Linked DNA regions of Vallitalea longa. Each later gene encodes a partner of the first gene's protein in a complex. Links are inferred from orthologs where the notes say so. Each region holds a gene or a part of one and is shown on either strand. Other genes may lie near its edges. The genes, in order: dnaG and dnaB.

Region 1 (12,806 bases):
ATGTGCTTGACAGAGAAACACTGTTTTGTTATACTTTTTCTCATATAATGACAGTTTTAGAAAATTATTTAAATAAAAAAATACCGATTCTGTAATGATGAAGAGAAGTAATTAATTAAATAAATTCTTATAGCGAGTTCAGGCAGGTGGAAGCTGAACAGAATGTAATTAATGAATGGCGCTTTTGAACAGATTATTAAGTGGATGTGTCTATCACATCAAATAGGGTGGAACCGCGGAAGATATTCTTTCGTCCCTTCTAGGGATATAAGAATGTCTTTTTTAGTGTCAAAATAAATAAAATTTATAATATTGAAAGGATGTAAAACATGGAAAAGACTATGGAAAAAGTCGTTGCCCTTGCAAAGGCTAGAGGATTTGTATATCCAGGATCTGAGATTTATGGAGGATTAGCTAATACATGGGATTATGGTCCTCTTGGGGTTGAATTAAAAAATAATGTAAAAAAAGCTTGGTGGCAGAAATTCATCAAGGAAAGTCCATATAATGTAGGAATTGATTGTGCAATATTGATGAATCCACAAGTTTGGGTTGCTTCTGGTCATGTTGGCGGTTTTAATGATCCTCTAATGGATTGTAAAAGCTGTAAAGAAAGATTCAGAGCAGATCAATTGATTGAAAATTATATGAAAGAAAATGATCTTGAAGTAGAAGATGCTGTTGATTCTTGGTCTAATGAAAAAATGAAAGATTACATCGAAGAGAATGGTATCGTATGTCCATCTTGTGGAGAGAAAAACTTTACGGACATAAGACAATTCAATTTGATGTTCAAGACTTTCCAAGGTGTTACAGAAGAGGCTAAAAACACTGTTTACCTACGTCCAGAAACAGCACAAGGTATTTTTGTTAACTTCAAGAATGTACAACGTACTTCTAGAAAAAAAATACCTTTTGGAATAGGACAAATAGGGAAATCATTCAGAAATGAAATTACACCAGGTAATTTTACTTTCAGGACAAGAGAATTCGAACAAATGGAATTAGAATTTTTCTGTGAACCAGGCAAAGATCTTGAATGGTTCAATTACTGGAAAGAGTTCTGTATGAATTGGATACTGTCTTTAGGGTTAAATAAAGAAAATATAAGATTAAGAGACCATAGTCAGGAAGAACTATCTCATTATAGTAATGCTACTTCCGACATAGAATATTTATTCCCATTTGGATGGGGTGAATTATGGGGTATTGCTGATAGAACAGATTTTGATCTAAAAAGGCATCAAGAAACTTCTGGTGCTGATTTAACATATTTTGATGATATTAAAAAAGAGAAATATGTTCCATATTGCATAGAGCCATCATTAGGAGCTGATAGAGTAACATTAGCATTTTTATGTGAAGCTTATGATGAGGAAGAATTAGAAAATGGTGATGTTAGAAAAGTTCTACATTTTCATCCTGCTATAGCACCAGTACAGATAGCGGTTTTACCACTATCAAAGAAATTATCAGAAGAAGCTAATAAAGTATATACGATGTTAGGTAAGCATTATAATGTTGAATATGATGATAGAGGAAGTATTGGAAAAAGATATAGAAGACAAGACGAAATAGGAACTCCTTACTGCTTGACATTCGATTTCGATTCATTAGAAGATAATGCAGTAACAATAAGAGACAGAGATTCTATGGAGCAAGAAAGAGTTAAAATAGATGACCTTATTTCATATTTAGGACAAAAAATAATATTTTAACATAAAATTACACAAAAAAAAATATTAAATAGACACTTTATTAGTAAATTGGATAAAATCTATTTATTAGAAGAAAAAAACAAAAAAAAATCTACTTATTTTAAGTTTTTGTGTTATAATATATGTCGGACTTACACATAAGTAAAAAATTAGCAAATAAAGACTGATAACAATTTTATGGTAATGTTAATAAAATAATTGTTAAAATTGTACAATTTGGTGATAATTTTAGTATGACTTATAATTATTAAACTTATTAACATTATATATTAATGACATAAAAACTATGAGGTTTGACCTCTGGTTTTTAATATAAATAATTTTAAGAAAAGATTATCAGGAGGTATATTTAATGAGCAAGAAATATGTTTATATGTTTAGTGAAGCTGATGCATCAATGAAAAACCTTCTTGGTGGAAAAGGCGCTAACTTAGCAGAAATGACTAAGCTTGGTTTACCAATTCCTCAAGGATTTACTGTTTCAACTGAAGCTTGTATTAATTATTATGACAATGGTGAAAAAATATCAGATGAGATAAAAAAACAAATTGAAGATGCTTTAGTAAAAGTTGAAGAGATTAATAATAAAAAATTTGGTGACAATAGCCAACCATTATTAGTATCTGTTCGTTCAGGAGCTAGAGTTTCTATGCCTGGTATGATGGACACAGTACTTAACTTAGGTCTAAATGATGTATCTGTAGAAGGATTCGCAAAAGCTACAGACAATGCAAGATTTGCATACGATTCTTATAGAAGATTTATTCAAATGTTCTCAGACGTTGTTAAAGGTCTACCAAAATCAAAATTCGAAAGAGTTCTAGATGATATCAAAAAAGAAAAAGGATATGCAAGTGACCTTGATTTAACAGCTGATGATCTAAAAGACGTTATCGCTGCATTCAAAGATTTATATAAAGAACAATTAGGTGAAGCATTCCCACAAAACCCAGAAGAACAATTAATGGCAGCTGTAGAGGCAGTATTTGGTTCATGGAATAATGAACGTGCTATCATTTATAGAAGAATGAATGATATTCCAGGTAACTGGGGAACAGCTGTTAATGTTCAAACAATGGTATTTGGTAACATGGGTGAAAGTTCAGGAACAGGAGTTGCTTTCACAAGAAATCCTGCAACTGGTGAAGCAGGAATTTATGGAGAATACTTATTAAATGCACAAGGTGAAGACGTTGTTGCTGGTATTAGAACTCCAGAACCTATAACAAGACTTGAACAAGATATGCCAAAAGTATATAAACAATTCATGGAAATCGCTACTAACTTAGAAAATCATTACAAAGATATGCAAGATATGGAATTCACTATTGAAAATGGTAAATTATATTTCTTACAAACACGTAATGGTAAGAGAACAGCAGCTGCTGCATTAAAAATAGCTGTTGATTTAGTAGATGAAGGATTACTTACTAAAAAAGAAGCTTTAATGAAAGTTGAACCAAAACAACTTGATCAAATACTTCATCCTAACTTCGATCCAGCTGCTCTAAAAGCAGGAAACGTAGTTGCTAAAGGTTTACCAGCATCTCCAGGTGCTGCAGCAGGTAAGGTATACTTTACAGCAGAAGATGCTGCTGAAGCTGCTAAGAGAAATGAAAGAGTTGTATTAGTTAGACTTGAAACTTCACCAGAAGATATCGAAGGTATGTATGCTTCAGAAGGTATCTTAACTGTTCGTGGTGGAATGACATCACATGCTGCTGTTGTTGCACGTGGAATGGGTACATGTTGTGTATCTGGTTGTGGAGACATTACAATTGATGAAGAAAAGAAAGTATTTACTGTTGCTGGACAAACTGTCAAAGAAGGAGATTATATCTCATTAGACGGTTCAACTGGTAATATTTATATTGAAGATATTAAGACTATAGAACCTGAAATATCAGGTGATTTCGCTAAGTTCATGTCATGGGCTGACGAAACAAGAACATTAAAAGTAAGAACTAATGCTGATACTCCAAGAGACGCAAGAAAAGCTGTAGAATTCGGAGCTGAAGGTATTGGACTTTGTCGTACAGAGCATATGTTCTTTGAAGAAGACAGAATCGCAAAAATGAGAAAAATGATCGTTGCTAAAGAAGTAGAAGAAAGAAAAGCTGCTTTAAAAGAATTATTACCAATTCAAAAAGCTGACTTCAAAGGTATGTATGAAGCGTTAAAAGGAAGACCAATGACTGTACGTCTTCTTGATCCACCACTTCATGAATTCTTACCTCATGATACTGAAGATATCGAAGCTCTAGCAAAAGATATGGGTATCACTTTTGAAACATTAAAAGCTACAGTTGATTCATTACATGAATTCAACCCAATGCTTGGTCATAGAGGCTGTCGTTTAGCTGTAACATATCCTGAAATAGCTGAAATGCAAGCAACAGCTATTGTTGAAGCTGCTATTGAAGTTAAGAAAGAACAAGGATATGATATCGTTCCTGAGATTATGATTCCTTTAGTAGGAGAAGTAAAAGAGCTAGCTTACGTTAAAGATATAGTAGTAAAAGCTGTTGATGCTGTAATAGCTGAAGCTGGTTCTGATATGAAATACAAAGTTGGTACTATGATTGAAATACCTCGTGCTGCATTAACTGCTGACGCAATTGCTAAAGAGGCTGAATTCTTCTCATTTGGTACTAATGACTTAACTCAAATGACATTTGGATTCTCTCGTGATGATGCTGGTGCATTCTTAGAAGATTACTACACTAAGGGAGTATTCGAATCAGATCCATTCGCTAGATTAGATCAAACTGGAGTTGGTCAATTAGTGAAGATGGCAGCTGAAAAAGGTAAAGCAACAAGACCTGACATTAAATTAGGAATCTGTGGAGAACATGGTGGAGATCCTGCTTCAATTGAATTCTGTCATAATGTAGGATTGAATTATGTATCTTGTTCACCATTTAGAGTACCTATCGCTCGTTTAGCTGCTGCTCAAGCTGCTTTAAAATAATATGTGAATAGATAACATTTAATTAAAACCGTCAGTTGTTTCTGGCGGTTTTTTGTGATATAGTGAAAATATTCGTTTGGAAAGTAAATAAAGGTAATGTTGATGATTAAATAAATTTACTCAGTTAAGGATAAATAAGTTATACTAGGTGTAAGATATTTTTGGAATTGCAAATATTTACGAAATAAAATATGGTTAAGGATTTTTAATATATGAATAACAATTGAGGTGATAGTTTTATGGATATGAAGATGGTGTTAGCTCCTATTTTAGGTGCTGGAATAGGGTATTCTACTAATTGGATTGCGATTAAGATGTTATTTAGACCTTATACGGAAAAAAGGGTGATGGGTATAAAATTACCTTTTACACCTGGTTTAATACCAAAGGAGAGAGATAGAGTAGCAAAATCAATAGGGCAGGTCATTGAGGAATATTTATTAACAGATAAAATAATAATTAATGAAATGCTTGAAGATAAGGCTAAAAAACATGTTTTGGAGTTAGTTAATGATAATATCTATACTAGTAAAGGAAACATCAATTTAAATAGTTTTATTGCAGATAATGATAATAATTTTATAGTAAATCGAATTGCAGATATCATAGGAAATAGATTGTTGGATTTATTAAATGAAGAGAACACCAAAAATAAGATACAACAATTAATAAGTAGCAGAATAAGTAATAGTTTAAGAGAGATAGATATTATAGATTTAATTAGTGAAGAGCAATTAAATGATAAGTATAACGACATAATCAATAATAATGTAAAAGATATGATAAGTAGTTTTTTATCAGAAAAAATGAGTGATGGCAACTGTATATGTGATATTATTGATGTTGAAATGATTAATAGAATAAAAGGTATGATAATAAATTATATAGATAGTATAACAGATGATATAAAAATATTTGAAAATGAGAGATTGAAGCAAAGAGTTGTTGAGCTTATTGATTCGACTATAAAAGAAAAAGTAGGGGCATTGGGAGCTATGTTTGTAAACGGTGAGAGTGTTTATAACACGATTGCTGAAAAAACAAAAGAAAAGCTTCAAGATATAGAAATTAAAGAAGAGATCAATACATTTATTAATAGCAAAATCGATGAGGTAACTAATAGGCCAATAGAAGAAATTATGACTAGTGAATCAAGAGAAGAATTGATATCATATCTGGCATGTTATTTTACTGGGATACTATCAGAAGTTAATATAATTGATATCATTTCTTTAAATGATCTTGATTTATATAGTTTTCTTGAAAAAGTTACTGGTAATGATGTAGAAGATAAAATTAATAATCTAGTTGCTGATAATTATGAAAAGATTATTAATGATGATAAGACAAGTGGCAATATTAATAATTTTATAGTTGAAATTATTAACAAAATGATAACAAGTGATATTTCTGTAAGCATTGCTGAGAAGCAACAATTAGATGCTTTTATAGTTGATAAATATACCCAATTGGTTAATAATAATATGACTAAATTAATGAAAGACATAAAATTAAGTTCAATTATTGAAAGACAACTCAACCAATTTGATATAAAAATGTTAGAAGATATAATCATTTCCATAGCTAAAAAGGAATTAAATGCCATTACATTATTAGGAGGATTATTAGGGTTTGTAATCACATTTCTAGCTGTTTTGTTATAGTGTTAAAAAGGTGTTAAATTTATTAAAAACATATTGACTTTTTACAATATCTACGATATAATTAACAAAAGTGATAATCATTATCATTCGAATTGGAGTTGATATATATGACTTTAGATGAAGGTAAAAACAAAGAAATTTTTATCGTAGATGATATTAAGCAAAATAAAAAAATGAAAAAACGTCTTCAAGATATGGGATTGACAAAGGGAACTAGCATCAAGATTTTATCAAATAATACAGGCGGTTCATTTATTCTTAATATAAGAGGTTCAAGAGTAGTAATTGGTAAGACAGTAGCAGAAAAAATATATGTTCAACCAAGCAAACATAAAGTATTTAATTTGAATGCCGTTGGCAATGCATGTTAATATGAAAATTGAATTATAACGAAATAGATTACCATAATCATAAAATTGGTAATATGATAATCTTAAATAGTCTATAAAGATACTTTAATAAGTGTCTTTTTGTATGTTTGCAGAAAGGGATATGTCAATGAACGATAATATAAAAGTTGCTTTCGTAGGTAATCCTAATTGTGGTAAGACTACCTTATTTAATGCATATACAGGTGCTAAACATAAAGTTGGAAATTGGCCTGGAGTAACAGTTGAAAAAAAAGAAGGAACTATAACATATGGTGATAATAAAATAACACTTGTTGACTTACCTGGAATATATAGTATATCACCTTATTCCATGGAAGAAATTCTTACAAGAGAATATATAATAGAAGATGACCCAGATGTAGTTGTCAATATTGTAGATGCATCAAACCTAGAAAGAAATCTGTATCTGACTTTACAGCTTATAGAGCTTGGAAAACCAGTTATAATAGCACTTAATATGATGGATGTTGCAAAAAGCAGAGGATTTGTTATTGACAAGAAAAAATTATCTAAGCAGCTGAATGTTTCTGTAGTGGAAGTGGTAGCCACTAAAAAAATGGGTCTAGATGATCTATTACAACAGATCATAGAGGTTTCTAATGAAAAAGAACAGTATAAGCCTATTGAGTTGGATTATGGTAATGAAATAGAACAGCATTTAATCAAAATAGAAAATGAGCTCAAGCTACAAAATGTTGATGAGAATATTTTAAGATGGTATTCATTAAAGATAGTTGAAAATGATAGTGAAATAATAAATAAATTGAATATAGTAGATAAATGTAATTATGAAGAAGAAATAGCTAAGATTAAATATGACTATATTACAAATTTTATTAGTAACGTACTCGTTAATTCTTTAGATGAAGACGAAACGTTCTCAGATAAGATTGATAAGATAGTTACTAACAAGTGGGCTGGACTTCCAATATTTATGGCTATGATGTTACTTGTGTTTGCTTTTACTTTTGAAGTTGGAAATTATTTAGCTAGCTTGTTAAGTGGTGTATTTCAGATATTAAGTGGTTGTATTACGGATTTATTGACTTCTGCTAGTGCAGCTGATTGGCTCATATCGTTAATAGTTGATGGGATCATTGGAGGGGTTGGTGGAATATTAGTATTCCTACCTAATATTGCATGTTTGTTCTTAGCGATATCAATATTAGAAGATAGTGGGTATATGGCTAGAGTAGCCCTTATAATGGATAAATTCATGAGAAAATTAGGACTTAGCGGAAAAGCATTTATTCCTATGATTCTTGGTTTTGGATGTTCGGTACCTGCTATTATGACAGCAAGAACTTTAGAAGATGAACGTGATAGGTTAATAACTATATTAATAACTCCTTTTATGTCTTGTAGCGCTAGATTACCAATCTATATATTGTTTTCAAATATTTTTTTCCCAGGCAATGAGATACTAATAGCATTTTCATTATATTTGCTTGGTGTTATTGTAGCTGTGTTTGTAGCAATTGTATTCAAGAAAACCATATCAAAAGGTAAGACTGCTCCGTTGATATTGGAATTACCTGCATATAAGAAACCTGCTCCAAGAACGATATTTATATTTGTTTGGGAGAAAGTTAAAGGGTATATAGTTAAGGCTGGAACAATTATTTTTGTAGCATCTATAATAATCTGGTTCTTATTAGAATTCAATTTATCAGGTAAAACAGATATAACTACAAGTTTAGGGGCATCAATAGGACAATTTATAGCACCAGTATTCAATCCATTGGGATTCGGTAATTGGCAAGCAGCTTTATCATTGATTGCAGGTATAATGGGCAAAGAGATTGTAGTGAGTACAATGTCTGTCATATATGGAATAGGAGATGTAGTATCTGACGGTAATATGCTAGCGTTATCTACTCAATTAAAATCTGCTGGTTTCACTCAACTCAGTGCATATGCATTTATGGTATTTTCTTTACTATATACGCCATGTGTTGCTACTTTAGGAGTAATTAAAAAAGAAACTAATAGTTGGAAATGGACGATATTCTCGTTTGTATATCAATTAGTGGTAGCATGGGTAGTTGCTACTGTTGTATATCAGATAGGAAATCTTATTATCTAAACCTAATAGAGCCTGCTATAAAGTGTTTTTGATAAGATTATATGATTTCTAACCGAATATAATAAAAATAAAGAGTTTTATAAACTATATAATAGAATATAATAAAATGGAATAGTCTAATGATTATTCTTTTTTTATTAAATAGGAAAGTTCTACTTTCTATTTTCATTGAAATCTTTTATGAGGCATAACCTCTTTGTTATAATTAGATATATTTCGATGATAAAAGAAAAAACTCCTAAATAAGAGGATTTTGATAAAAAATGCAGTATATAATAATTATAATACCTTTTAAATTGAAGGAAGACAGATAGTCATACTTAAGAAAGGGAGTTTTGTATTTGGGTTGTTTAAGAATTGAACAGGAAAAATTAGAAGATAGAATATTAAATGAATATGCTATGAAAAGTAAAGATACAAGAGGTAGAAAAGTTGAAGAAAGCCCATGCGATATAAGAACAGAGTATCAAAGGGATAGAGATAGAATAATGCATTCAAAAGCTTTTAGAAGATTAAAACATAAAACTCAAGTCTTCATATCTCCAGAAGGAGACCATTATAGAACGAGATTGACACATACTTTGGAAGTTGCACAGATTTCAAGAACTGTTGCTAGAGCCCTTAGACTTAATGAAGACTTAACTGAAGCAATAGCATTAGGTCATGATTTAGGTCATACTCCTTTTGGACATTCAGGAGAATATGCTCTTAATAAAGTATGTACATATGGTTTTAAACATAATGAGCAAAGTATTCGGGTTGTGGAGAAATTAGAGCAGAAGGGTAAGGGACTTAATCTAACATGGGAAGTGAAAGATGGGATACTTAATCATCCTACTGCAGGAAAACCTAGTACTCTCGAAGGGAAAATAGTAAGGTTGTCTGACAAAATAGCGTATATAAATCATGATATTGATGATGCAATAAGAGCTAAGATTCTCAGTGAAAAGGATTTGCCGAAAGAATATACGGATGTCTTGGGTATATCATTTAGAGCTAGAATAAATAATATGATACATGATATTGTTAGAAACAGTATGAATAAAAATGACATCATCATGAGTGAGGATATGGAAATTGCCATGAACAAATTACGTAAGTTCATGTTTGCTAATGTATATGTTGGTTCAAAAGCCAAGGAACATGAAATAAAAGCTAAAAACATGCTAAAGCAATTATACGAATACTTTATTGTTAATAGTGACCTCTTACCTATGGAATATAAAAATATGATTATAGACGATGAGCCTCTAGAAAGAGTGGTTTGTGATTATGTAGCAGGAATGACTGATAGATATTCCATAAATATTTTCTCAAAACTTTTTATTCCTTCATCGTGGAAAGAATTATGATATATAATAGATGGAAAAAATTTCCTTTAATGAAATTATATACATTATTTGTAATTAATTTATTTGTAAAGAATGTCAATCATTCTAATAATTTTATAGTTTAATTAAACATATTTAACAAAAATAAAATTAATTAAAGGATTATCAAAAAGTATGTCGAAAAATAATAGGTGTGCAAATAACAATACAATATTATAACAATACAATGTACAATTAAGGAAATGGAGTTTTTATATATATGTATTATCCAGAAGAATTAATTGAGGAAATTAGAATTCAAAATGATATTGTAGATGTCATATCATCATATGTACAACTTAATAAAAAAGGTAGTACTTATTTCGGATTATGCCCGTTTCATAATGAAAAAACCCCATCATTTTCTGTTAGTAGTGATAAACAAATGTATTATTGTTTTGGTTGTGGTGCTGGAGGAAATGTCTATACATTCGTTATGGAATATGAAAACTTTTCTTTTGTTGAAGCGGTTAAATTTTTAGCTGATAGAGTACATATTACTCTTCCTACAGTACAAGTTTCAGATGAAGTTAAGAAACGAATGGATATGAAACATCAATTAGTAGAAATTAATAAGGCTGCTGCCAGATATTTTTACTATCAACTAAAATCAGAAAAAGGAAAAGTCGCATTTGATTATTTACAAAACAGAGGCATTAGTGAAGAAATACTAAAGAAATTTGGATTAGGGTATTCTAATATTTTTAGAAATGATTTATATAGATATTTAAGTAAAAAATTTGACGATAGGGTACTTTCGTTATCTGGATTATTTGTTCCAGAAAAAAGTAATCCAAAAGAATATTTTGATCGATTTTGGAATCGGGTTATGTTTCCTATATTTGATGTTCATAATAGAATTATAGGATTTGGAGGTAGAGTACTTGGTGACTTTAATCCGAAGTATCTTAATTCACCGGAAACAAAACTTTTTGATAAGAGGCGTAATCTGTATGGACTTAATTTAGCTCGTTCATCAAGAAAAGAAAATATTATTATAGTTGAAGGATACATGGATGTTATTTCATTATTTCAATCAGGAATAACTAATGTGGTTGCTTCACTTGGAACTGCTTTTACTTCTGAACAAGCTTCTTTGATTAAGAGATATACAGATAATGTAGTAATATCTTATGATAGTGATTCAGCTGGAATAAAAGCTGCTCTTAGAGCAATACCTATATTGAAGGCAAAGGGATTATCAGTAAGAGTTCTTAGAGTAAAAGGGTATAAAGATCCAGATGAATTCATAAAAAATAAAGGAAAAGAAGCATTTGAAGATTTAATAGCAAATGCTACTTCTGGATTTATGTTTGAAGTTGAAGAAATGAATAAAAATTATAATCTAGATGATCCTGAAAGCAAGACAAAATTTCATAAACAGGTAGCATATAAGATTCTGGAGCTAGAAAGTGAAATAGAAAGGGATAATTATATAGATGCTTTAGCAAAAAAATATAATACAAAAAAGTCTTTGTTGGAAAAATTAGTTGCAGAGACTGGTAAAAATACTGGTATTGTATCTCCAAGGCAAGAAATCAAGAATAATAGAGAAAAGAATAAAAATTCAGAAGATGGTATAATATTAGCCCAAAAGAGTATATTAACATTAATTGCTAATAATGAAGATATCTATAAGATAGTTAAAAAGCATCTGAAAGTAACGGATTTTCTTGATGATTTCTATAGAAATGTCGCTAAAGAAGTTTACCAAGCTTATGAAAAAAATAATAAAGTCGAATATGCCGTTATAATCAATAAGTTTATAGAATTGGATGAACAAAAAAAGGTTGCTGGCATATTCAATATAAATATTGTTTTTGAGAATAAAATGCAGCTGGAAAAGATAATAAACGAAACTGTAAAATTAATAAAAGCTGCAAGTATTGATGCTAGTTCACGTACTGTAAATGATACTAATGAATTACAAAAACTTATTTTAGCCAAAAGAGAATTACAAGGGTTGCATATTTCTCTTAAGGATGGTTAGACTAGTAAACACAAGGAAAGGATGGATCCTGCGTTATGGCGAATGAAGGAAATTTAAGTAAGTTTGAAGAAAAAATGAAAGCCCTAATTGATATGGCCAAAAAAAAGAAGAATGTTCTTGAATATAAAGAGATTGAAGCTCATTTCGGAGAAATGGTAAATGATGCTGATAAAATTGAAATAGTATATGATATATTAGAAAAAGCAGGTATAGATGTACTAGGATTGATTGAAGAAGAAGAAGAACCTGTTAAAGAATTAGATTTATCATTACCAGAAGGTCTTAATATAGATGACCCTGTTAGAATGTATCTAAAAGAAATAGGTAAAGTACCTTTGTTATCAGCTGAAGAAGAAGTGGATTTGGCTATGAGGATGGAAGCTGGTGACCAAGAAGCTAAGAAAAAATTGGCCGAAGCAAATTTAAGATTGGTTGTAAGTATCGCTAAACGTTATGTAGGTCGTGGTATGTTATTCCTTGATCTAATCCAAGAAGGTAATCTTGGACTAATAAAAGCTGTTGAAAAATTTGATTATAGAAAAGGTTATAAGTTCAGTACTTATGCAACTTGGTGGATTAGACAAGCTATAACAAGGGCTATAGCTGACCAAGCTA
Region 2 (12,826 bases), on another replicon or contig:
TAGCATTAATGCCTTATACACTTGATTAATAATATATTCTAGGGCTCTGAGAAATCAGAGCCCTTATTAGTGTTTATGTAATCTCTGAAAATATTAATATTATTTCTTAACTTTTCATATCTTCCATTAAATGTTATAATATGATTAAATATCAAAAATAGATAAATTAACTTATACTTAATAGATATAAAGTATTATAAATAAAAAAGGGGTTTATAATTATGGCTATGTATAAAGGGGAGTTTGATATTACTAAGACTATTAGAATCATTGAGAGATTGAAAAGTCAACTACTTTCAAATGTATCTGCTTTGTTTTCAAATATGGCTGAGAGTAATTCTGCTAATAGTAATGAAAATATTGATATATTAGCTGATGTAATAATTCTTTCTTATTTATTATCAGATAAATTAGGTGTTTCTAATGAGGCACTTGATATAAAATTGATAAATAAATTAAGATTAGCTAGTTTGCAAAATGAAGAAAATGAGGAATGGACAAAAGAAATATTAACACTATCAAAACATCTTAATAAATCAAGAGAAATAAAATAATATTTGAATGATTTGTTTAACGGATATATTTTGAGGTTGTTTCAAAATATAGGAGGTATTATGGAAAAGAATAATTCTAGATATATATTATTATTGATTATACTAATTATTAATACTATTTATAGTTACTTATTTTTAAGAAATACAGAAACGATTATCATAAGCTTTGTATTATTTATTCCAGTTGCTATATATGGTCTTAAGTATAAAATAGATGGCAGTTTGATTTTTTGCATGTTAGCAGTTTGTATTGCTAATTATATATTGTATGGTATTGAACATTTCATCTCCTATAGTATGGTAGTTATATTGCCTGCACTGATTATAAGCTATCTAGTTAGGGAAAAAATGCCTTTCACTAAATTGATATCTTTATCAAGCATATTACTATTTGCTTCCTTTTTAGGAACTATCATTTTATTAAAAACTATTTGTGATGTTGATGTTCTTACAACTTATTTTAATGGTATAGATATTATAGAAAAAGAATTTACTAATATATATAGTACTTATTTTAATAATAATACGAATTCTATAAAAGAGTATTCAATTGCTATAGGTACTTTGAAAAATACTTTCTATTATATGAAGTACTATTATCCAGCACTATTATATTTATTATGTTTAGGAATATCTTTTATATCTATTTTGTGTATTAGTTTTATAGCTAATAAAATGAAAATAAATAATTTTGGTTATGAAAATATATTAGGATTGAAAGTGTCCAGAAGTATTATAGGATTTTTAATGATTGTTATTATAGCAAAAGCTCTTTATTTGAATGGGAAAAGTAATTTGATGGTAGCAATTGATAATATATTGGTTATTATAGTTGTATTGTTATTCTTTTTAGGTATTTTATTTGAAATGTCGATAATCAAAAGAGTTAGAAATGCAGGAAGAAGAATATTACTGATATTGGTTTCTGTTTTTTGTCTTATATTTTTTCAAGCTTATTTTGTAGTAGCAGGTTTTATAGATAGTATTTTTCAGATTAGAGTGAAACTAAATAATGCATGAAAATAAGCATTAAAACTCTAAAAGTGGAAGATAATAATATGGAACTTCTTTAAATCTTAAAGGAGAAGATTATATGAATAAGAAGAATCAAATGAATAAACAAATAGAGAACTATTTTAGATGGCCAATAATATATTTAACATTTTTATTTATTCTAACGATTATATTATTTTTTGTCAATACTGTGGCTGGCGTTATTTCATTGGCATTTTTTTTGGTGTCTGTAGTAGTTAGTATTTACATTGGTACAGTAGCCAAACGACATTTAATGAGTGAGGTTATCAATTATGCCCTTACATTTGGTACTCTTCAAAAGAATTTTTTACAGAAATTCCAAATTCCATATATATTATTAGATATTGATGGAAGAATACGTTGGTTTAATGAGGAATTCGAGGGAATGATAGGAGAGAAAAAAATTCTTGATAAGAATATTAATGCTCTTATTCCACAACTTAATTCTACTATATTACCTGTTGAAGATGATACTGTTTTTGAAAAAGAAATATCTTTGAAAGATAGAATGTATAGAGTGATTATTAGAAGTCTTGTTATAGATAATGACAATACGTTAGATCCATATGATAGGATGAGTGATAGCGGTATTATCTATGCAACTTATTTCTTTGATATAACTAATGAAAAAGAATTACAGACTAAGAATGATGATCAAAAAGTAGTTGTTGGATTATTGTATATTGACAATTATGAAGAAGCTTTTCAGAGTATTGAAGATGTTAGAAGACCTTTGCTAGTTGCTTTAATTGATAGAAACATAAATAAGTTTGCAAAAAAAATAGATGGTATAGTCCGTAAATTCGAAAAAGATAAATATATGATTATATTCCAAAAAAAATATTTAAGAGATTTGCATGAAGATAAATTTGCTATACTAGATGTTATTAGAGAAATAAATATAGGAAATGAACTACCCGTTACATTAAGTATGGGACTTGGTGTTAACGATTATTCGTATATACAATCATTGGATTTTGCTAGAGTTGCAATTGATTTAGCTCTTGGTCGAGGTGGAGATCAGGCAGTTATAAAAGAAAGTGACAAATTTTTATTCTATGGAGGTAAGACTCGAGGAGTAGAAACAAGTGCTAGAGTAAAAGCTAGGATAAAAGCTTATGCGTTCAGAGAACTTATAGAAGATTGTGATAAAATTATTGTTATGGGTCATAAAGTCCAAGATTTAGATTCACTTGGAGCTGCAATAGGAATATATAGTTGTGCTAAGCTATATGATAAAACTGTTCATATAGTTCTTAATGAAATTACTTCGGCGGTAAGGCCTTTGTATGATCGTTTTGTTGAAGATGATAATTATGGTGAAGACCTTTTTATAGATAATGTAGAAGCTGTTAATTATGCTAATAATAATACATTGCTTGTAGTTGTGGATGTAAATAGACCAAGTTATACAGAGTGTCAAGAGTTATTTAAGTACGTTAATAATGTTGTAGTTTTCGACCACCATAGGGTTGGGGCAGAGCATATAGAAGATACTGTATTAAATTATATAGAACCTTATGCTTCTTCAACATGTGAGATGGTAACAGAAATAATTAGATATATTTCTGATAAAGTTAAATTAAGACCTATAGAAGCTGAAGCTTTGTTTGCAGGGATTACAGTAGATACTAAGAATTTTGTTATTAAAACAGGAGTCAAGACTTTTGAAGCAGCTGCTTATTTAAGGCGAAATGGAGCAGATGTTGTGAAAGTCAGAAAATTATTCAAGAATGATATGGAATCATATAAAGCTAGAGCAACAGCTGTTAGAGATTCTGAGTTATATAGAGATAAGATGGCGATATCAATATGTCCATCAGACATCCAAAATCCGATTCTTGTAACGGCTCAGGCTGCTGATGAATTACTTAATATATCTGGTATTAAGGCATCATTTGTTTTAACTAATGTTGATGGTACAATATATATAAGTGCTAGATCATTCGATGACATCAATGTGCAATTGATTATGGAAAAATTAGGAGGCGGAGGACATCTGAGTGTTGCAGGTGCTCAGCTTCATGATAATACCATAAATGGTGCTATAGAAATCTTAAAAGATACAATTGATGAATACTTAGAGGAAGGTGAAAAATAATGAAGGTCATATTATTAGAAGATGTTAAGAAGTTAGGTAAAAAAGGAGAGTTAATTAATACAAGTGATGGGTATGCTAGAAATTTTTTGTTTCCAAAAAAATTAGCTGTTGAGGCAACTAAAGCTTCTATAAACGATATGAAATTAAAAAAACAATCAGATATGAGAAGACAACAGGAGTTACTTGAAGAGGCTAAAGAATTAGGTGAGAAGATAAAGGGTACTTCCATTACCATAAAGGTAAAAGCGGGTGATGGTGGTAAAATATTTGGTTCTGTATCAACAAAAGAAATAACAAAAGCTGCAAAAGAACAATTGGGATTAGACATTGATAAGAAAAAAATGCAGATAAAAGAACCAATAAAAGCTCTTGGAACTCATATTATACCAATTAAATTGAATGCAAAAGTCAAAACAGAACTTAAAGTAAAAGTACAAGAACTTTAATTAGAATATAAGACCCTTAAAGGGTCTTAATGTTTCATAGAGAGTTTAATCTGTAACTCCTTAAACTAAAGGAGAAAATATGAGTTACTAATAAATACAAGTTTATTAATAGTAGCTAGACTGTTATAATTAAATGTAAATACATAAATGGACTCGTATATATGTAGAATGGCTAATAGTTTGGAGGGGATTTGGTGGATGCAGAAATAAAAGGGTTACCACCATATAGCTTAGAGGCTGAACAATCAGTTATTGGTTCCATGATATTGGACAGGGAAGCGATAACTACAGGTATGGAATCTTTGATGCCTGATGATTTTTATCAACCAGATTTAAAAGTTATATTTGAAGCTATTATTGATTTATTCAATAAGAATAAAGCAGTAGATCTAGTTACCCTAGAAAATAAATTGAAAGACGATGGAGTTCTAGACCAGATAGGTGGAATTAATCATCTATCCAAGTTAGCTATGTCTGTTCCCACATCTGCACATATTAAAAATTATGCTCAGATCGTTAAGGAAAAGTCAGTTCTTAGGAAGTTGATAAAAACAAGCAAAGAAATAATTGCAGAAAGTTATGATGGTAAGAATAAGTTAGAGGATACCCTTAATAGTGCTGAAGAGAAAATCTTCAATATTATGCAGGATAGGCGAACAGAAGAATTTTCCTCTATCAAAGATTTAGTTGTACCAACTCTGAATAAAATAGAAATGATACATAAGAATCAAGGAAAAGTTACTGGTATTCCTACTGGATTTATTGATCTTGATTATAAAACAGCAGGATTACAACCTTCAGACTTAATTCTAATTGCTGCTAGGCCATCAATGGGAAAAACAGCTATTGCTCTTAATATTGCTCAGCATGCAGCTATTAAAGAAAATGCTGCAACAGCTATATTTAGCTTGGAGATGTCAAAGGAACAATTAGTAAATCGTCTTCTATGTTCAGAAGCTATGGTTGATGCACAGAAAGTTAGAACTGGTGATTTAGAAGATGAAGATTGGGCTAAAATCGCTAGTGGTTCAAGTGTACTATCTAGTGCTTCTATTTACATTGATGATACACCTGGTATTACAGTTTCTGAAATGAAAGCTAAATGTAGAAAATTAAAGCTTGAGAAAGGTCTTGATTTAATTTTGATTGACTATTTGCAGCTTATGAGTGGAAATGGAAGGACAGAATCAAGACAGCAGGAAATATCCGAAATATCACGTTCACTTAAGGCTCTAGCTAGAGAGATGGAAGCACCTGTTGTAGCATTGTCACAGTTGAGTCGTGCTTGTGAATCAAGAGCTGATCATAGACCGATGTTATCAGATTTGAGAGAATCAGGAGCTATAGAACAGGATGCGGACGTAGTTATGTTTTTGTATAGGGATGAATATTATAATCCTGAAACAGAGGCTAAAAACCAAGGTGAGCTAATAATTGCTAAACAACGTAATGGTCCTACTGGTACAATTCATTTGGTTTGGATGGGACAGTATACTAAGTTTGCAAGTATGGAAAATAAGAATTACTAATAATTTTATTCAACAAAATTATATATAAATATTTATTTATAAGAATTTAACTACCTTGTAGAATAATCCAGTTCGGTTAAGATTCTACAAGGTTTAATTTTTATTTACTATCAGTATCCCTAACATTTAAGATAGTCAGATATTAGGTAAGCTATTAATTTTAATAATATAACTTTATGTAATGACTTTTTTATACTATTTTTAACAATAATTTAGGAAATCACATTGTATATTCTTTATGTATAAGTTATTTACTTAATAGATTTTCTATATCTGTATCAGTAAATCTACCGAATTCCTTAAATGTAGCAATATCTAATTCTTTTAGATCTACAATATGCTCGTTCTTGATGGCTTCTTTTATTTCATGATTCATACCTATTAATTTTGATTTATCTGTGTCAGTCAGATTTTTCACATGTTTGGGAAAATTAGTTTCTCGATATATTTTTGGTGTATATTCGTCTAATTTTATAAAATCATCATTAGCTATATAACCTTTTTCCCACCAAGTTTTTTCATATTGGATTAATTTATTTCTTAGATATTCTTTTATTTCTGTTATGTCTGTATTATTATTAACCAGTAAGTTAATTCTTTCTTTTGGGTCAGTTTCAAGATTGAACAATTCTTCTTTTCCGCCACCATAATAATAATTATATTTGTATTGTTTATTTCTTAGGCTTACCCATCTTTTATTGCCTTTGTTATGTTCTACATATTGATAATCTCTATCTTTTATGCCGTTAGTTGCGAATATACTTTCACCAGGTAATTTATAGTTAGCTGGATATTCTATTTCAGCAATATCTAGAAAAGTTGGAAATAAATCATTGAGGTCAACAAATCTATTGTCTATGGTTCCTTCCTTAAGACCTTCTTTGTATCTAGCTATAAATGGTATTTTACAAGAACCATCATAAGGTAAGAATTTTTGGAAAGTTCCGTTGTCACCTAACATTTCTCCATGGTCAGAAGTAAATATGATTAAGGTATTATCTAGTTGATTAGTTTTTTCTAGATAATCTAAGATTCTACCTATATTATAGTCGACAAAGGATATTGAAGAGTAATATAATTGTTTAGCTCTTTCAAGATATTCATCATTAGGATAATCAGCTATATGTTTGTTCTCTTCAGCAAGGGCGGATATAGGGGTAATGCTTTCATAGTATTCAGGGAGTTTTTTATCATTATAAATATTTGCCCACTCATTAGGCACATCAAATGGAGGATGAGGTTGTATAAAACTGCTCCATATCATAAAAGGTCTCTTATTATTATTTTCTTTTATTACATCAATAGTTTTATCTGCTACCCATGTACTTCCATGATGTTTTGTAGGAATAAACGACTGTTGGGGAAGCATGTATAATAGATGTCTAACCCCATGCATGCTACTGTAATAATCTAATCCCTGATTTCTGAGATATTGAGCATAATCATCATCCATAATATATTCAGGTATTTCCTCCATAATATGCATTCTATTGAAGCCATTATGTCTTCTACAAGGTTGAAAATGCATTTTACCGATAGCAACTGTATTATAACCATGATTGGATAATAGTTCAGGGAATGTTGGTATATCATAAGGCATTTGTCTACTGTTATCAAAGTAATTATCATCAAAACTATGGTATTTGGATGGTAGTCCTGATACGATATTATGTCTTGCTGGTATACATGCAGGGTTAGGGGAGTATGCATTGGTGAACATACATCCCTCTTTGGCTAATCTGTCTAAATTAGGGGTTTCCATATAATCATAACCACCAGCACATATGGTATCATATCTCTGTTGGTCTGTTGTTATTAATAAAATATTAGGTTTACTCATTGGCTATAAGCCTCCTTTTACTTTTCCTTTTCTTATAGACTCCTACGCCAATAAGTGTTAATACTGTTACAAGATAAGGCAGTATCTGTATAAGCTGTGGTGGGAAGCCATATAATTGAGCTTTCATAGTAACTGCATCAGTAAATCCAAATAATAATGCACCTAGTGATGTTCCCACAGGCATTGCATTACCGAAATTAGATGCTGCCATAGCAACGTATCCTCTTCCATTAGTCATATTATCTGTAAACATGGTTAATTGTCCTAATGAAAGGTAAGCACCGCCAATTCCACATAGGATACCACTAGCAGTCAATACCATGCATTTTAATTTAAATACATTGACTCCAGCAGTTTGTACAGCCATTGAATTAGGCCCTGTAGCTCTTATTCGTAAACCAATTTTAGTTTTGAACAATGTAATTTGTAACACAATCAATATTAATATTGATAAATATAATATTATTGATTGATGTGCGAAAGCTGATAAAATAGGAATATTTTCTAAAAAAGGTAAATCAATTGTTGAAAATCCTATTATTTTAGGAGAAGAAAACGCTCCTCTAACACCAAATAGAATATTTAGAAAATATTTAGTTATACCTAATGCAAACATGTTAATAGCAACCGATACGACAATGTTATCAGCTTTATATTTTATGTTGAAAATAGCAAATAATAGACCCATCAATCCACATATGAAACATGTGACAAGTAATGCAATCAGAGCTGATCCTGTAAAATAACTCATGACAACAGCAACGAAAGCTCCTATAAGCATAAATCCTTCTAAACCTAAGTTAACTAATTTTATTCTTTGAGTAATAAGACCACCAAAACCTGCTAGAAGTATAGGGGGTAGAAGTCTTAATGTTGTTTCAAGAACAGAAGTAATTAAATCTAGCATATGTTATCCCCCTTTTTATTTTTAGTTTTTAAATTGTTTTTTTTTCTGCTTTTTATAGAATTTATTGCAAAATCTGCAGCTATAAATACAATCATTACTGCTTGGACAGAGGAGATTAAGTCTCTGGATATATTACTCATAACTTCCATCTGTATAGCACCATTATTAAGTGCTCCAAAAAATATTGCTGTTATTATACATCCTAAAGGATTGTTTTTAGCTAATAATGCTACGGTAATACCTGTATATCCTAATCCGTTAGATATATCAGATATATATCTGTAGTTTACACCCATTACTTGTTCCGCTCCAGCAAGTCCTGCGATAGCACCACTTATCATCACTATAATAACAGTTCTTTTCGCTGCATTGATTCCAATGTATTTTGAAAATGATGAACTAATTCCTGATGCCCTACTTTCATAACCGAATTTGGTTTTAAATAATAATATATGTAGTATTATTGCAACGAGTATAGCTAAAACAAAACCTAGATTCAAATCATTCATAGGTCCTGCTAATTTTGGAAGTATTGAATTTTCACCTATCTTATATGTTGCACCAATAGGTAATTCTCCTTTGAATGGGTAGGTTGCTAAGTAATTGGAGAATAGCTGTGCTATACTATTTAACATGATACAGGTTATAAATATACTTATGTCTAATTTAATGTTTAGTATTGCAGGTATAAAAGCCCATATCATACCTACGATCATAGCAGCAATCAAACAAATAGGTACAGATATATATGCAGGTAAGGCAGGTAAATAAACTCCTACTAAGGCGGCAGTGATAGCTCCGAAGTATAATTGACCTTCTACACCGATATTGAATACGCCAGCTCTGAATGCGTATGCAGCAGCTAATCCTGTAAATAATAAAGGAGTTGCTTTTGCTAAACTACTACAGAATCCTTGCCAAGTTCCGAAGGCACCTTTGAAGAGTAATGAATAAGCTTCAATAGGTGATGTTCCTGTAGGTATTATAAGTAAAGCTCCTATTAGTAAGGATATGATTATTGCAAATAAAGGTTTGCCTAATTCTTTTAGTATCTTATTTCTATTCATCTATATCCTCCTGTCTTTTTGAACCTGCCATATAAAGTCCTAGTTCTTCTCTTGTTACTTCGTTAGCTTTTAGTTTACACACAATTTCGCCTTCATATAGAACTGCTATGGTATCACTTAGTGTAAATATTTCATCAAGGTCAGAGGATATAATTAGTGCAGCTGTTTTACTGTTTCTAAGTTCAATTATATAGTTATGGATAAAACTTATAGCACCAATATCTACACCTCTTGTTGGTTCAGCTGCAATTAATAATTTTGGATTATTAACTTTTGTTTCTCTTGCGATAACAACTTTTTGCTGATTACCACCTGATAGGTCATTTACATTTGTATTATGACTAGGAGTTCTTATATCAAATTGATTGATCATTTCTTTGGCTTTATCATTGATTTTGTTTTCATCTAAAAATTTAAACCCTAGAATTTTCTTAAGGAATTTTGGCATTACATGATAACCAGCAATACTGTTTTGTGCAATAGACCATTGCATACAGAGGCCTTCCTTTTTTCTATCTGCCGGGATATAACTAATACCCTGTAGTAGACGCTCTTTTCTGTTTTTATTAGTTATGTCTTTGTTTTCAAGCAATATTTTACCTTTAGTGGGTTTAGTCATACCTGCTATTACCCTTGCTAATTCACCTTGTCCATTACCAGATATACCAGCTATTCCTAAAACTTCACCTTCATTAATGGTTAGATTTATGTTTTTTAATGAATATAGACCATTGTTTTGTTTTATACTTACATTTTCTAGTTCTATAACAGGAGAACCTTGGATTTCTTTTCGATCCATGACAGGTGGGAGCTTTTTCCCTACCATGTATTCTGCTAATTGGTATTTATCAGTATCGCAGGTATTCATTTCGCCTACAACTTTCCCTTTTCGCATTACTATTATGTGATCTGATACTTCCATTACCTCATCAAGTTTATGAGTAATGAATATTATAGTTTTTCCTTGACTGGATAATTCTCTTATGTTTTTGAAGAGATCATTTGTTTCTTGGGGAGTTAATACAGCAGTTGGTTCATCAAGTATTAGAATGTCTACACCTCTATAAAGTGTTTTTATGATTTCTACTTTTTGTTGTACACCTACAGGAAGATTACCGATCAACTCATTTACGGGTATATTTATACCGTTGGATCTCATCAACTTTTTAATTTCTTTTTTTGCTTTATCGTAATCTATATATAGAGATTTAGTAGGTTCCATGCCTAATATTACATTTTCTAATACAGATAATTCTTCTACTAGCATAAAATGCTGATGAACCATTCCAATATTATTTTTTAGTGCATCAAGACTTGAATTAAAAGTTACAGGTTTATCATTGATTCTTATTTCACCTGTGGTGGGTTTTTGCAATCCATATAATATATTCATCAGAGTAGATTTTCCAGCACCATTTTCGCCTACTAGACAAACGACGGATCCTTTTTTAATTTTTATTGATACATCATCGTTCGCAAGAGTACCAGGATACTGTTTGCTAATGTTTAACATTTCTACAGCATAATTCATTAGTAACTTCTCCTTTAATTTTTTACTGAATCATTTTATAAAATAAGTAAGTTCTACTTTCTATTTTCCTTGAAATTGTACAAGGTATAACCTCATAGTTATTAATATCCATTTAATAGTAATATTTTAGGATAAAAAATAGAAGGTATCTGTTTTTTATCCTATTGATTATTTGTTTATAATAGTTTTGCTTAAGATATTTTATCAAAACATAATTTTAATTCTATTTCAATTATTTATTGAATACGTCTGTAACTGTTATTTTACCATCAATTATATCTTGTTTTATAGTATCTAATTGATCTAAGACTTCTTGAGGAATTATATCTTTTGTATATTTCAATTCTGTTATTCCAACACCGTTTTCAGCTAGACCATAGATTTTTTCACCTGATGTGAAGGTATCTTCTTTCACTTGTTTGATGAAATCATATGCAGCATTACCAACGTTTTTAACCATACTTGTAAGGATTTTACCTTCTACTATGTAGTCTTGATCTTGGTCTACACCAATACCATAAACGCCTTCTTTTTCTTTAAGAGCTTCAAAAAGACCTTCACCTGATTTGCTGGCGGCATGATATATAACGTCAGCATCTTCATCTATCAATTGGACAGCGAATTCTTTTCCTTTGCTAGGATCAGCAAAAGAACCAACATAAGTAGGTAGAACTTTTATATCAGGGTTAACGTATTTAGCTCCTTCTTCATATCCTACTGCAAATCTATTAATTCCTGGGATATCCATACCACCTATGAATCCAACAGTTCCACTTTTACTCATAAGTGAAGCTAATGCACCTACTAGGAAACTTCCTTCATGATCTGCAAAACGAGCTACAGCTAAATTGTCTCCTGTACAGTCAACATTAACTCCTGCAAACTTCTTGTCTGGGTAGTTAGGAATTACTGAGTTTATAGCATCTCCCCAGTCATTACCCACAGCCATGATAAAGTCATAGTCTGCACTAGATGCAAGTTTTAGAGATTGTAAGTAATCTGCTGTTGATTGAGGTTCGATAACTTTTATTTCAACGCCTAATTCTTCTTCTGCTTTTTTGAATCCTTCATGTGCAGAGTCGTTGAATGATCTGTCTCCTAAGCCACCTGAAGATGTTATTAAAGCTACTTTAATGGTTTTATCAGTTGAATCGTTATTTTCAGAACTACATCCTGTAAATATCATAGAGATAATTAGAATAAAAGATAATAAAGCGGATATTTTTTTCATTGTGTACGTCCTCCTATTATTAAGTTTATGATGTATAAAAGATATCATATTTTAAATCTATTAAATAGGAAATTTTGCACTTTTCTTTTAAAAAATGAATGTTTTTTTATATATTAGATAAAATGTTCATTAATCCAATAGCAATTCTTTTTTGTATTTTAATAAGTTATTATATTGTTCATTATTTATATAGATCTTACCAAGTTTTATGGTAACTAGATTCTTGTTTTTCAATATTTCTACAGTGCTGTTAGTTGATCTTATTGAGATACCTATGAAATTACTAATCATATTTCGGGTTTCATTTATTTTGACTAAACCTTTATAGTTGGTATCATATATTTTTTTGTAAAGGTCATAACAGTAAATTAAGTAAGCTACCACATTAACCTTTACCGAGTACTTTTTGCATTCTATATATTTACTTAATGTTGAATGTAGCCTATTTATAGTGTTATATATAATTTTATTATAGAAATCAGGGTACTTGACCATCCATTCTTTTAGATTTCGTTTACTGATTTTTAGAGCTATCACATCTGTAAGAGTATCTACATCAGCATTTCGTACATCGTTATCTGAAAG

What was found.
Region 2: the proteins of dnaG (region 1) and dnaB are in contact, whole or in part, in a crystal structure (PDB 2R6A), measured with the Geobacillus stearothermophilus proteins. The link is inferred for Vallitalea longa from one-to-one orthologs. Residues at the interface, in WP_049624496.1 of Geobacillus stearothermophilus: Lys456, Leu457, Leu458, Pro459, Ala460, Asn463, Ala464, Leu467, Leu535, Leu536, Ile537, Ala538, Gln544, Glu545, Asp548, Tyr549, His552; in WP_033016901.1 of Geobacillus stearothermophilus: Ser13, Glu15, Ala16, Gln18, Glu91, Leu92, Asp94, Ala95, Val96, Pro97, Thr98, Ala99, Ala100, Asn101, Tyr104, Tyr105, Ile108.

Annotation. Positions count from the first base shown.
Region 1 is NZ_BRLB01000013.1:102,309-115,114, forward strand. Bases 9,830-12,806 are described here. They hold dnaG (DNA primase), read left to right. Parts: upstream 9,830-10,421; coding sequence 10,422-12,191; downstream 12,192-12,806. Other genes in these bases: QMG30_RS17805 (deoxyguanosinetriphosphate triphosphohydrolase), read left to right, coding at 9,830-10,183; rpoD (RNA polymerase sigma factor RpoD), read left to right, coding at 12,227-12,806. Outside these bases: QMG30_RS17780 (glycine--tRNA ligase), read left to right, coding at 330-1,718; ppdK (pyruvate, phosphate dikinase), read left to right, coding at 2,071-4,689; QMG30_RS17790 (DUF445 family protein), read left to right, coding at 4,929-6,353; QMG30_RS17795 (FeoA family protein), read left to right, coding at 6,461-6,724; feoB (ferrous iron transport protein B), read left to right, coding at 6,852-8,831; more of QMG30_RS17805, read left to right, coding at 9,173-9,829. UniProt on the Escherichia coli protein: RNA polymerase that catalyzes the synthesis of short RNA molecules used as primers for DNA polymerase during DNA replication.
Region 2 is NZ_BRLB01000010.1:163,538-176,363, reverse strand. Bases 3,500-6,496 are described here. They hold dnaB (replicative DNA helicase), read left to right. Parts: upstream 3,500-4,327; coding sequence 4,328-5,665; downstream 5,666-6,496. Other genes in these bases: QMG30_RS15715 (sulfatase family protein), read right to left, coding at 5,913-6,496; rplI (50S ribosomal protein L9), read left to right, coding at 3,690-4,136; QMG30_RS15730 (DHH family phosphoesterase), read left to right, coding at 3,500-3,690. Also shown: rpsR (30S ribosomal protein S18), read left to right, coding at 1-29; QMG30_RS15740 (MazG-like family protein), read left to right, coding at 222-554; QMG30_RS15735 (DUF2232 domain-containing protein), read left to right, coding at 615-1,574; more of QMG30_RS15730, read left to right, coding at 1,648-3,499; more of QMG30_RS15715, read right to left, coding at 6,497-7,505; QMG30_RS15710 (ABC transporter permease), read right to left, coding at 7,498-8,412; QMG30_RS15705 (ABC transporter permease), read right to left, coding at 8,406-9,479; QMG30_RS15700 (ABC transporter ATP-binding protein), read right to left, coding at 9,472-11,010; QMG30_RS15695 (BMP family lipoprotein), read right to left, coding at 11,243-12,241; QMG30_RS15690 (Crp/Fnr family transcriptional regulator), read right to left, coding at 12,371-12,826. UniProt on the Escherichia coli protein: The main replicative DNA helicase, it participates in initiation and elongation during chromosome replication. Travels ahead of the DNA replisome, separating dsDNA into templates for DNA synthesis.